4 regions of the Pseudomonas sp. MWU13-2517 genome follow, and region 4 is predicted to be linked to each of the others. Evidence: predicted binding sites of a transcription regulator. Region 4 holds the regulator's gene; each other region holds the start of a gene.
What was found. Region 4 encodes sigma-54, which starts transcription at its own class of promoters, with help from an activator protein. Its sites were predicted from a motif close to ANTGGCATNNANNTTGCTNT; they were not measured.
Positions count from the first base shown of each region.

Region 1: the regulator sigma-54 is predicted to act here: its motif matches at 2,163-2,182, upstream of M5B97_RS09625 (CmpA/NrtA family ABC transporter substrate-binding protein).
Region 2: the regulator sigma-54 is predicted to act here: its motif matches at 1,824-1,843, upstream of flgB (flagellar basal body rod protein FlgB).
Region 3: the regulator sigma-54 is predicted to act here: its motif matches at 1,670-1,689, upstream of glnA (glutamate--ammonia ligase).

Region 1 covers NZ_JALMFA010000005.1:232,861-235,948, reverse strand. Annotated here, with positions in the region: gene M5B97_RS09635 (nitrate/nitrite transporter) at 1-31, opposite strand, end outside; gene M5B97_RS09630 (ANTAR domain-containing response regulator) at 241-816, opposite strand; gene M5B97_RS09625 (CmpA/NrtA family ABC transporter substrate-binding protein) at 830-2,035, opposite strand; partial or broken gene M5B97_RS09620 (secretin N-terminal domain-containing protein) at 2,323-3,088, shown strand, end outside.
Region 2 covers NZ_JALMFA010000025.1:41,389-44,476, reverse strand. Annotated here, with positions in the region: gene M5B97_RS27095 (chemotaxis protein CheV) at 1-777, shown strand, start outside; gene cheR (protein-glutamate O-methyltransferase CheR) at 824-1,651, shown strand; gene flgB (flagellar basal body rod protein FlgB) at 1,885-2,292, shown strand; gene flgC (flagellar basal body rod protein FlgC) at 2,296-2,739, shown strand; gene flgD (flagellar hook assembly protein FlgD) at 2,756-3,088, shown strand, end outside.
Region 3 covers NZ_JALMFA010000022.1:95,617-98,704, forward strand. Annotated here, with positions in the region: gene thiI (tRNA uracil 4-sulfurtransferase ThiI) at 1-1,455, opposite strand; gene glnA (glutamate--ammonia ligase) at 1,789-3,088, shown strand, end outside.
Region 4 covers NZ_JALMFA010000010.1:134,598-137,685, forward strand. Annotated here, with positions in the region: gene ptsN (PTS IIA-like nitrogen regulatory protein PtsN) at 1-401, opposite strand, end outside; gene raiA (ribosome-associated translation inhibitor RaiA) at 412-717, opposite strand; gene M5B97_RS16240 (RNA polymerase factor sigma-54) at 793-2,286, opposite strand; gene lptB (LPS export ABC transporter ATP-binding protein) at 2,472-3,088, opposite strand, start outside.

The sequences.
Region 1 (3,088 bases), on a different contig from region 4:
TGTGCCCGGATTTCCAGAAGCTTGATTTCATCACGCACCTCAACGGTTGGGAGTCAGTAAGAAGGCCGAGTGATGGAGCTGCCGACTGAGGCCGCCCCACCCGCCCCATGCGCTGGGGCCAAAACGAAAAAACGCCGCCACCGGGTTTGCGAGGGCAAACCGGATGTGCGACGTCTTTGTCGTGGAGGGGCAACCGCCGTTGGTTACCTGTGATGAATGCTTAGCAAGAGCTGAGCCAGTTCAGCCCAGCAATTCGCTCATGGCGATGATCTGCTCCGCCACCTGAATCAGTTTTTGCTGGCGGCTCATGGCTTGGCGGCGCATCAGGGTGTAGGCCTCTTCTTCATTGCAGTGTTTCATTTTCATCAGCATGCCCTTGGCCAGTTCGATGCGCTTGCGCTCGGCCAACTGCTGGTCACGGGCCTGGAGCTGGGCGCGCAGGGCCTGGTCGCTCTCAAAGCGAGCCATGGCCACATCGAGGATCGGTTGCAGGCGCTGAGCCTGGATGCCTTCGACGATGTAGGCGCTGACGCCGGACTTGATCGCCTGGCGCATCACGCTCGGGTCATGCTCATCGGTGAACATCACAATCGGCCGCGGCTGGTCGCGGCTCAACAGCACCACTTGCTCCATCACATCGCGGCCGGGCGACTCGGTATCGATCAGGATCACATCCGGGCGCACCGTTTCGACGCGTGCGGGCAGGTCGATGGTCAGGCCGGACTCATCGATGACTTCGAAACCGGCCTCGGTCAATGCGGCCTTGAGTCGGCCGACCTTGCCCGGGGTGTCATTGATCAACAGGATTCGCAACATCGGGCACCTCCTGTCAACGCAGAACCTGGCGGTTCACAGGCTCGGCCATGGCATGCAGGCGGAAGCTGCGGGCGTAGGCGGCGGGGTCGGAGCCGTCCCAGATCTTGCCGTCGATCAACTGGCTACTGCGCATGTCCTGGGCGTTCACGCTGACGCCTACGGCGCTGGCGGCTTGGCGATACAGGTCCAGTTGCTGCACCTGGCGTGCAGTGGCGAGGTAGTCGGGGTCTTCACGCAGCAGGCCCCAGCGGCGGAACTGGGTCATGAACCACATGCCATCGGACAGGTAGGGCAGGTTCACCTCGCCCTCGGCGAAAAAGCGCAACCCGTGGGGATCTTGCCAACGGTTGCCCAGGCCATCGTCATACACACCGAGCAGGCGCGGTTCTATGCAATCGAGCGGCGCGTCGAGGTAGTCGCGGGCGCTGAGCAACTGTGCGGTGGAGCGCCGGTTTTCCTGGCTGTCTTCGATGAAACGGCTGGCTTCCAGGATGGCCATCACCAGTACGCGTGCCGTGTTGGGGTACTGCTCGACGAACGCCTGGGTGCAGCCGAGCACTTTTTCCGGGTGGTCCGGCCAGATTGCCTGGGTGGTTGCCAGGGTAAAGCCCTGGCGCTGCTGCACCGCGCTGGCGCACCAGGGTTCGCCGACACAGAAACCGTCGATTCGCCCGGCCTGCAGGTGTGCGACCATTTGCGGCGGCGGCACGACCACGCTGTCTACGTCCTGAAGGGGATGAATGCCCTGGCTCGCCAGCCAGTAATACAACCACATGGCGTGGGTGCCTGTGGGAAAGGTCTGGGCGAAGGTCAGTTTTGTTCGGCTTTGGTGCACGTGGCGCTCCAATGCTTCAGGAGTGACCACGCCTTGCTGCTGCAGCCCGTGGGACAGGTTGATGCTCTGGCCGTTCTGGTTGAGCCCCATCAGCACGGCCATATCGGTAGGCGCTACGCCGCCGATGCCTAGGTGTACGGCATAGATCAGCCCGTACAGGCTATGGGCGGCGTCCAGCTCGCCGCTGACCAGTTTGTCGCGCAGGTTGGCCCAGGATGCCTGGCGCTTGAGGTTGAGCGTGAGCCCATAGGGTTGGGCAAACCCCTGAGTGGCGGCAACCACGAGGGAGGCGCAATCGGTCAGGGCCATGAACCCAAGGTCAAGGCTGCTTTTTTCCGGGGCGTCGCTGCCGTTGACCCAGGCCAGCGGATCTGAACTCTTCATCAACACCTACCTTTTCTCTCACAAAAAAGCGTCGCTCCTTCAGATGGCGATGCAGGCCATTGCAGGATAACGACGCCTTTGTCCGTAAGCCCGCTCCGTCGTTGGTGCGCGCTCTGATACAGAGTGCATAGCAAGGCACATGCCACGGGGCTGCCGTCAGCTTTTCATCAAGATTGAGCGACGCCTGCCTTTCAGTATGGCCGCTTCTTCACGCCGCACAGCCCAGGAAACCCAAGGTGCACGCTGATTTCCCTGCAAAGACGCACCATCCCTGGCTGCGCAACTGGTTGTTGTGCGCCGTGCTGTTGCTGGCCTGTTTCGCGGTCTGGGCCGAGGCCGTTCAGGCAAAGGATGAAAGCCTGCATAGCCTGCTGGTCGAGCTGTCGGTGCCATTGGGTTTGCCGGTCGTGATCAGCCGGGAAGTGGCCGGCAGGCGTGTGAGCGGGACGTTCGACTTTACGGCGCCGCAACAGACCCTGGAGGCGTTGGCCGAGCAGGAAGGCTTGATCTGGTACAGCGACGGGCAAGGGCTGTACGTCTACGGTGCCGCAGAGGCAAGAAGCTCGGCGGTGGGGCTGCGACATATCTCTGTCGACAGGCTGCGCGGCGCGATGCGTCGTACGGGGCTGGATGAGTCGCGCTATCCGCTGCGTGAGAGCGGGGCGCGAACGTTTTATGTGTCGGGGCCGCCGAACTATGTCGAGCACGTGTTGCGGCTCACCCAACTGATGGATCGGCCACGCCGGGAAGTACGCCTGGGGGCGTACTCATTCGCGGTGGTGCAGGTGTTCAACACCCATGTGGAGGATCGCCAGTATGGGAGCGGTGCCAACAAGGTTCATTCGCCGGGGATGGCCTCCATGATCCAGGCGCTGCTGTCCAGCGAGCAGAAGGGATTGCTGGCCGAAGGGAGTCTGACCCTGGCCGCCTACCCGGACACCAACAGCCTGTTGATCAAGGGCAAGCCTGCACAAGTGAGGCTGATCGAAAAGTTGGTGGCGGAGTTGGATGTACCCAAGCGACCGTATGAGGTTTCGGTGTGGCGAGTGGACA
Region 2 (3,088 bases), on a different contig from region 4:
CCCAAGTCCAGTCCGGTGGTATGTGGCGTGGCCAATATCCGCGGGGCGACCATCCCGATTCTTGACCTGGCCTTGGCTACGGGCTCCACTGGTTTGCAAGACCGTGGAAGCCCGTTCGTGATCATCACGGAATACAACACCAAGACCCAAGGTTTCCTGGTGCGCTCGGTGGAACGTATCGTCAACATGAACTGGGAAGAGATCCATCCGCCGCCCAAGGGTACCGGGCGCGATCACTACCTCACGGCAGTGACGCGGGTTGATAACCAATTGGTGGAAATCATCGATGTGGAAAAAATTCTTGCTGAAGTGGCGCCGACCTCGGAAGCCATCTCGGTAGGCGTGGTGGATGCTGAAACCGCGCACAAGGCCGTGTCCCTGCGTGTATTGACCGTGGATGACTCCTCGGTCGCGCGCAAGCAGGTCACTCGCTGCCTGCAAACCGTCGGCGTAGATGTTGTGGCGCTCAATGACGGTCGCCAGGCTCTGGATTACCTGCGTAACCTGGTAGATGAGGGCAAGAAGCCGGAGGAGGAATTCCTGATGATGATTTCCGACATCGAGATGCCGGAAATGGATGGCTATACCCTCACGGCTGAAATACGCAGCGATCCACGCATGCAAAAATTGCATATCATCCTGCATACTTCATTGTCGGGTGTATTCAATCAGGCAATGGTCAAGAAAGTCGGCGCTGATGACTTCCTGGCCAAATTTCGTCCTGATGACCTGGCATCCCGGGTAGTCGACCGGATCAAGGCAGCAGATCATGGCTAGGGGGACATTCCCCCCTGGCGGTCACACGATTTAAGAGGCGGTATCATTGTCTACGGGTAATTTGGATTTCGAACAGTTCCGGGTCTTCCTGGAAAAGGCCTGTGGCATATTGCTCGGTGAAAACAAGCAGTACCTGGTATCCAGCCGTCTCAACAAGCTGATGGAGCAGCAGGGTATCAAGTCGCTGGGCGAATTGGTTCAGCGCATCCAGGGACAGCCGCGCAGTGGGCTCAAGGAAATGGTGGTCGATGCGATGACCACCAACGAGACCTTGTGGTTTCGCGACACGTACCCCTTTGAGGTACTCAAGAGCAAAGTGCTGCCGGAGGCCATCAAGGCCAGTCCGGGCCAGCGCCTGCGCATCTGGTCGGCGGCTTGTTCGTCGGGGCAGGAACCGTATTCGATCTCGATGTCCATCGATGAATTTGAGCGAACCAACATCGGCCAGTTGAAGGCGGGGGCACAAATTGTTGCCACCGATTTGTCCGGTACCATGCTCACCAACTGCAAGACGGGCGAATACGACAGCCTGGCTCTGGGCCGTGGGCTTTCTCAGGAGCGCCTGCAACGTTACTTCGAACCGAAAGGGGCAGGGCGTTGGGCGATCAAGCCGCCGATCAAGAACCGGGTGGAGTTTCGCTCGTTCAACCTGCTCGACAGTTATGCCAGCCTGGGCAAGTTCGACATGGTGTTCTGCCGCAACGTGCTGATCTATTTCTCGGCCGAAGTGAAGAAAGACATCCTGTTGCGCATCCATGGCACGCTCAAGCGTGGCGGCTACCTGTTCCTCGGGGCCTCGGAAGCGTTGAACGGTTTGCCGGATCATTACCAGATGGTGCAATGCAGTCCTGGGATCATCTACCAGGCAAAGTGATGCACCCTTGAATAAAAATGGGAGGCCCCGCAAAGGCCTCCCATTTTTTTTCGCCTCAAAGCGGCAACCCCCATTGCCGCTTTACTGGCTCTACACGGAAACCCGTTGCCGCTTTTCTGGCATTGCCGCTGGACAACATCCCGCAAACCCTTGAAATACGGGAGTTCGGAGAATTGGCATGAGCCTTGCTATAACCCAGATACGAAAAGCAGGTCAGCCTAAAGGTTTCCGCCATGAGCATCAGCTTCGATAAAGCGCTCGGTATTCACGAACAAGCCCTGGGCTTCCGCGCCCAGCGTGCTGAAGTCCTGGCCAACAACATTACCAACGCCGACACCCCGAATTACAAAGCCCGGGATCTGGATTTCTCTGCTGTGCTCGCTGCACAGCAAGACAAAACCAAGAATGGCACCTTTGCCTTGAATATGACCAATAGCCGGCATATCGAAGCACAAGGTCTGAGCAGTGGTGATGAGGCGTTGCTGTATCGCACCCCGATGCAACCGTCGATCGACCAGAACACCGTCGACGCCCAGTTGGAGCAATCGGCCTATGCCGAGAACTCGGTGAACTTTCAGGCCAGCTTCACCCTGCTCAACAGTAAATTCAAAGGGCTGATGTCAGCCCTGCGTGGAGAATAAGCCATGTCCCTGTCCAGTGTTTTCAATATTGCCGGCAGTGGCATGAGCGCGCAGACCACGCGTTTGAACACCGTCGCCAGTAACATCGCCAACGCCGAGACCGTGTCTTCGAGCATTGACCAGACCTATCGCGCCCGTCACCCGGTGTTCGCCACTATGTTTCAGGGTGGCCAGGGTAACGGCAGTGATTCGCTGTTTCAAAACCAGGACGCTGCCGGCTCCGGTGTGCAGGTGCTGGGTGTGGTCGAAGACCAGAGCAACCTTGAGGCCCGCTACGAGCCCAACCACCCGGCCGCGAACGAAAAGGGCTACGTGTACTACCCCAACGTCAATGTGGTCGAGGAAATGGCTGACATGATCTCCGCCAGCCGCTCGTTCCAGACCAATGCGGAAATGATGAACACCGCCAAAACCATGATGCAGAAGGTCCTGACCTTGGGTCAGTGATAAGGGGCGCCAAATAATGGCCATTGTTGATACCACTAATTCAGGCAATACGCCGGTTCAGGACCTGTTCAATTCCAAGGTCAATACCGCGACGAACAACAGCAGCCTCGATAGCGCTGCCAAGGCTGCAACGGGCAATCAGTCGCTGGGCAAGGACGCGTTCCTGCAACTGCTGGTGACCCAACTGAAAAACCAAGACCCACTGTCGCCCCAGGACAACGGCGCGTTCGTGGCGCAATTGGCCCAGTTCAGCAGCCTGGAAGGCATCAATACCCTGAATGACTCGGTGAATGCGATCTCCAGCAACTTCAGCTCGTCGCAAGCGCTGCAGGCATCGTCGTTGGTCGGG
Region 3 (3,088 bases), on a different contig from region 4:
TTAGCTCGGTCGATAAACGCGCACATTGGCATACCCCTCACTGAGCAAATGGTGGGCATGCAGGCGACTCATCACGCCTTTGTCGCAATACAGCAGGTACTGACGGCTGTTATCCAGTTCCTTGAAACGCGCGTTCAGTGCGTAGAACGGCAGCGTTTGCACGTCGATGCCGGCAATTTCCAGCGGCTCGTCCTCAGCGGAATCCGGATGACGGATATCGATGACGATCTGACCGGCCAGAGCCTCGCTGACTTCTTCGATCTGTACATCCTGGCCCAATTCATCGATCACGCGATCGATCGGCACCAGCTTGGCATTCTCGAGCGCACGCTCCAGAACCGCCATGTCGAATTCTTTCTCTTCATGCTCCACGCGGTGACGCTTGGCGTGGGTCTTGGGGTTCACCGAAATGACCCCGCAGTACTCGGGCATGTGCTTGGCGAAGTCGGCGGTGCCGATTTCTTCCGCCAGGTCGATGATGTCCTGCTTGTGGCTGGCGATCAGCGGGCGCAACACCAGCTTGTCGGTCACGCAATCGATCAGCGACAGGTTCGGCAGCGTCTGGCTCGACACCTGGGAGATCGCCTCGCCGGTCACCAGCGCGTCGATATGCAGGCGGTCGGCAATGCTCGACGCGGCGCGCAACATCATACGCTTCAATACCACGCCCATATGACTGTTATCGACTTTGCCGAGAATTTCGCCCAACACTTCCTCGAAGGGCACGCTCACAAATAGCACGCGTTGGGAGCTGCCGTACTTCTTCCAGATAAAGTGCGCAACTTCCATCACGCCCAATTCGTGGGCACGCCCGCCCAGATTAAAGAAGCAGAAGTGGCTCATCAGGCCGCGACGCATGATCTGGTAGGCCGCCACCGTGGAATCGAAACCGCCGGACATCAATACCAGGGTCTGTTCCAGGGCGCCCAGCGGGTAGCCGCCGATGCTGTTGTGCTGGCTATGGATCACGAACAACCGTTGGTCGCGAATTTCGATACGCACTTCGATTTCCGGCGATTTCAGCGAAATTCCGGCCGCGCCGCACTCACGACGCAGTTTGCTGCCGACGTATTTCTCAACGTCCATGGAGCTGAACGGATGTTTGCCGGCACGCTTGCAGCGCACGGAAAATATCTTGCCTTCAAGCGAGTGGCCGAAGTGCTGCTTGCACTTTTCGGTGATGTCGTCGAAGTCGCCCAGCGGGTACTCATCCACCTGCAGGAAATGCGCGATGCCCGGCATGCAGCTCAGGCGCTCGGTCATGTCCTTCAAGGCCTTGGCATCGGTCACACGGGTTTCCAGCTCGAGATTGTCCCACACGCCGTTCACCACCACAGCCGGGTCCAGGTCACGGAGCACGGCACGGATGTTCTTGGCCAATTGACGGATGAAACGCGTCCGTACCGGTCGGCTTTTAATGGTGATCTCGGGGAAGACTTTAACGATTAATTTCATGGAAACAGCGCGCGCCGGGCCTGCTGAAAAAGGGGGGCGCGGATTATAGCGGAAATCGCTCAAGGTTTAACCAGTTAATATGCACTGCACTTTCGACGCACCAAAACAGGTCATTTTCTTGAGATAGCGCCACATTGCAGTGCGAGATTTATTGCATTCGAGCGAATTGCACCGTTATAGGGGCCATTTTGAGGCAAAAAGACCATGTTGGCGCACTGGCATGCAATTTGCTCTCTTGTGAGGCAGGTTGCCATGGCGGACTATCCGCGCCGGCATCACCCACATTCTAAGGGCTAACTCCACTACCCAGCCCGAAGCCACCCGGAGGACACTATGTCGAAGTCGGTTCAACTCATCAAAGATCATGACGTTAAATGGATTGATCTGCGCTTCACGGACACCAAAGGTACTCAGCACCACGTGACCATGCCGGCGCGCGATGCGCTGGATGATGCTTTCTTCGAAGAAGGCAAAATGTTCGACGGTTCCTCCATCGCCGGCTGGAAAGGCATCGAAGCCTCCGACATGATCCTGATGCCGGACGACAGCACTGCCGTTCTCGACCCGTTCACCGAAGACCCAACCCTGATCATCGTCTGCGACGTGATCGAGCCTTCGACCATGCAGGGCTACGACCGCGACCCACGTGCGATCGCCAAGCGTGCCGAGGAATACCTGAAGTCCACGGGTATTGGTGACACCGTATTCGTAGGCCCGGAGCCAGAATTCTTCATCTTTGATTCGGTCAAGTTCAAGTCCGACATCTCCGGCTCCATGTTCAAAATCTTCTCCGAACAAGGTTCGTGGATGTCCGATCAGGACGTGGAAGGCGGCAACAAAGGCCACCGTCCAGGTATCAAAGGTGGCTACTTCCCAGTTCCGCCGTTCGACCACGACCACGAAATCCGTACCTCCATGTGCAACGCCATGGAAGAAATGGGCCTGGTCATCGAAGTTCACCACCACGAAGTGGCGACTGCCGGCCAGAACGAAATCGGCGTGAAGTTCAACACCCTGGTTGCCAAGGCTGACGAAGTTCAGACCCTGAAATACTGCGTACACAACGTGGCTGACGCCTACGGCCGTACCGCAACCTTCATGCCTAAGCCGCTGTACGGCGATAACGGTTCGGGTATGCACGTTCACCTGTCCATCGCCAAAGAAGGCAAGAACACCTTCGCCGGCGAAGGTTATGCCGGCCTGTCCGACACTGCCCTGTACTTCATCGGCGGTATCATCAAGCACGGTAAGGCCCTGAACGGCTTCACCAACCCGTCGACCAACTCCTACAAGCGTCTGGTCCCAGGCTTCGAAGCTCCGGTCATGCTGGCCTACTCGGCACGTAACCGTTCCGCTTCGATCCGTATTCCTTACGTATCCAGCCCGCGCGCGCGTCGTATCGAAGCCCGCTTCCCGGACCCGGCAGCCAACCCGTACCTGGCCTTCGCCGCTCTGGTAATGGCCGGCCTGGACGGTATCCAGAACAAGATCCACCCTGGCGACGCCGCCGACAAAAACTTGTACGACCTGCCGCCTGAAGAGGCCAAAGAGATCCCGCAAGTGTGTGGCAGCCTGAAGGAAGCCCTGGAAGAGCTGGACAAAGGCCGTGCGTTCCTGACCAAAGGCGGTGTAT
Region 4 (3,088 bases):
AATTTGTCGCGTACTTCCTTGCGGTCGAGCATGCTGGCTATCTGCCGAAGCAATTCCAGGTGCGCATCGGTGGCGGCTTGTGGGACCAGCAAAACAAACAACAGGTCGACAGGGGCGCCGTCGATGGCGTCGAAATCGATGGGGGCTTCCAGGTGCAGCAGGGCGCTCACCGGGGACTCGCAGCCTTTGAGTCGGCAGTGAGGAATGGCGATGCCGTTGCCAAAACCGGTGGAACCGAGTTTTTCACGGGCAACCAGTGCCTCGAAGACATCCTGCATCTCCAGATCCGGCACTTCGCGGTGGATCAGGTTGGCAATTTGTTCGAGGGCTTTTTTCTTGCTGCCGCCCGGCACGTTCACGAGGGAACGGCCGGGGGTCAGGATGGTTTCAAGTCGGATCATGGGGAGGGAGTTAGCGACCTGTACCTTGCATCAGGTGCAGATTCTTTTCCTTATGCTTTTTAAGTTGGCGGTCAAGCTTGTCGGTCAGGGCATCGATAGATGCATACATGTCTTCATGCTCAGCGTTGGCGACTACTTCTCCGCCGGGAATCTGCAGGGTTGCCTCGATTTTCTGCTGAAGCTTGTCGACCTTCATGATGACTTGCACATTGGTGATCTTGTCAAAATGACCCTCGAGCCGCTTCAGCTTTTGCTCGACATAGTCGCGCAATGGAGGGGTGACTTCTACATGGTGTCCACTGATGTTGACTTGCATACAGCTTCTCCTTCGTTGCCAGTGCATAAAGCGGCAGGTAGGAATACCTGCCACTGGAACGCTATGGCCCGCCCGTCACATCAAACGCTTACGCTCGCTGGAAGGCGCGATCCCGAGGGACTCGCGGTACTTGGCGACGGTTCGACGGGCGACCTGAATGCCTTGTGCCTCCAGTAAACCAGCGATCTTACTGTCACTCAATGGCTTTTTCTGATTTTCCGCGGCAACCAGTTTTTTGATGATCGCGCGGATTGCCGTGGACGAGCATTCGCCGCCTTCGGAGGTGCTGACGTGGCTGGAGAAAAAGTATTTCAACTCATAAATACCCCGTGGGGTATGCATGAATTTTTGCGTGGTTACCCGGGAGATCGTCGATTCGTGCATGCCCACTGCTTCTGCGATGTCGTGCAGGACAAGCGGCTTCATCGCTTCGTCGCCATACTCCAGGAAGCCGCGCTGGTGCTCGACGATCTGGGTGGCCACCTTCATCAGGGTTTCGTTGCGGCTTTGCAGGCTCTTGATGAACCAGCGCGCTTCCTGCAGTTGGTTACGCATGAAGGTATTGTCGGCGCTGGTGTCGGCGCGGCGTACAAAACCCGCGTATTGCGGGTTGACTCGCAGGCGCGGCACCGACTCCTGGTTGAGTTCGACGAGCCAGCGCTCATTGTCCTTTCGAACGATTACATCGGGAACGACATACTCGGCTTCGCTGGACTCGATCTGTGAGCCTGGACGCGGGTTGAGGCTCTGTACCAGCTCGATCACCTGGCGCAGGTCATCTTCCTTGAGCTTCATGCGGCGCATCAGCTGGCTGTAGTCGCGGCTTCCCAGCAGGTCGATATAGTCGGTGACCAGGCGTTGGGCCTCGGTGAGCCAAGGGGTCTTGGCGGGCATTTGGCGCAGTTGCAGCAGCAGGCACTCGCTGAGCGTGCGGGCGCCTATGCCGGCGGGTTCGAACTGCTGGATGCGGTGCAGGACGGCTTCGATCTCGTCCAGCTCGATGTCCAGTTCCGGGTCGAATGCCTCGAGGATTTCCTCAAGGGTTTCGTCCAGGTAGCCCTGGTTGTTGATGCAATCGATCAGGGTGACGGCGATCAGGCGGTCGGTGTCGGACATCGGTGCCAGGTTCAATTGCCACAACAAATGACTTTGCAGGCTCTCGCCGACGGACGTACGGGTAGTGAAATCCCACTCGTCATCGTCGTTGCTGGGCAGGCTGCTGGCGCTGGTCTGGTAGACGTCTTCCCACGCGGTATCCACGGGAAGATCGTTGGGAATACGTTCGTTCCATTCGCCATCCTCCAGGTTGTCCACCGTAGGGGCGGTTTCCTGATAGGAAGGTTCCTGCACGTCGGCGTTGGGTTTTTGCTCGATGTTATCGGCCAGCGGGTCTGTATTATCGAAGTCGTCGCCTTCTTCCTGGCGTTCGAGCATCGGATTGGACTCCAGCGCCTCCTGGATTTCCTGTTGCAGGTCCAGGGTTGACAATTGGAGCAGGCGGATGGCCTGTTGCAGCTGCGGTGTCATCGTCAGCTGCTGGCCCATTCTCAGGACTAGCGATGGTTTCATGGCAGGGGCTTAACACCTTATTCGCCGGCGCATTGCGCCATCCACGACAGGGCGCGTGAGCGCCAAACATAAGCAAATTATATGCCTGATATCGGGGGCTTTGCCTAGAGCACGGTAACAATAAAAAGCCTGAGGTTTTTATTGACTACCGCGCGCATTGGCGAACAGCCGTGACACCGCGGTGTTTACAGGCGGAACTCGTGGCCCAGGTACACTTCCTTGACCAGTTCGTTGGCCAGGATGGTTGCCGAGTCACCTTCGGCGATCAACTGACCATCGTTGACGATATAGGCGGTTTCACAGATATCGAGCGTCTCGCGAACGTTGTGGTCGGTGATCAACACGCCGATGCCCTTGGCCTTCAGATGGTGGATGATCTGTTTGATGTCGCCAACCGAGATCGGGTCGACACCGGCAAACGGTTCGTCCAGCAGGATGAACTTCGGTGCGGTGGCCAAGGCGCGGGCGATCTCCACTCGGCGCCGCTCACCACCGGACAGGCTCATGCCGAGATTGTCGCGAATGTGGTTGATGTGGAATTCCTGCAGCAGGCTTTCCAGTTCCTTGCGGCGGCCATCGCGGTCGAGTTCCTTGCGGGTCTCCAGGATCGCCATGATGTTGTCGGCTACCGACAGTTTGCGGAAGATCGACGCTTCCTGGGGTAGATAGCCGATACCGGCCCGAGCACGACCGTGCATTGGCTGGTGACTGACATCCAGGTCATCGATCAATACGCGACCCTGATCCGCCTGGACCAGGCCGACGATCATATAGAAGCAAGTGGTCTTGCCGGCACCGTTGG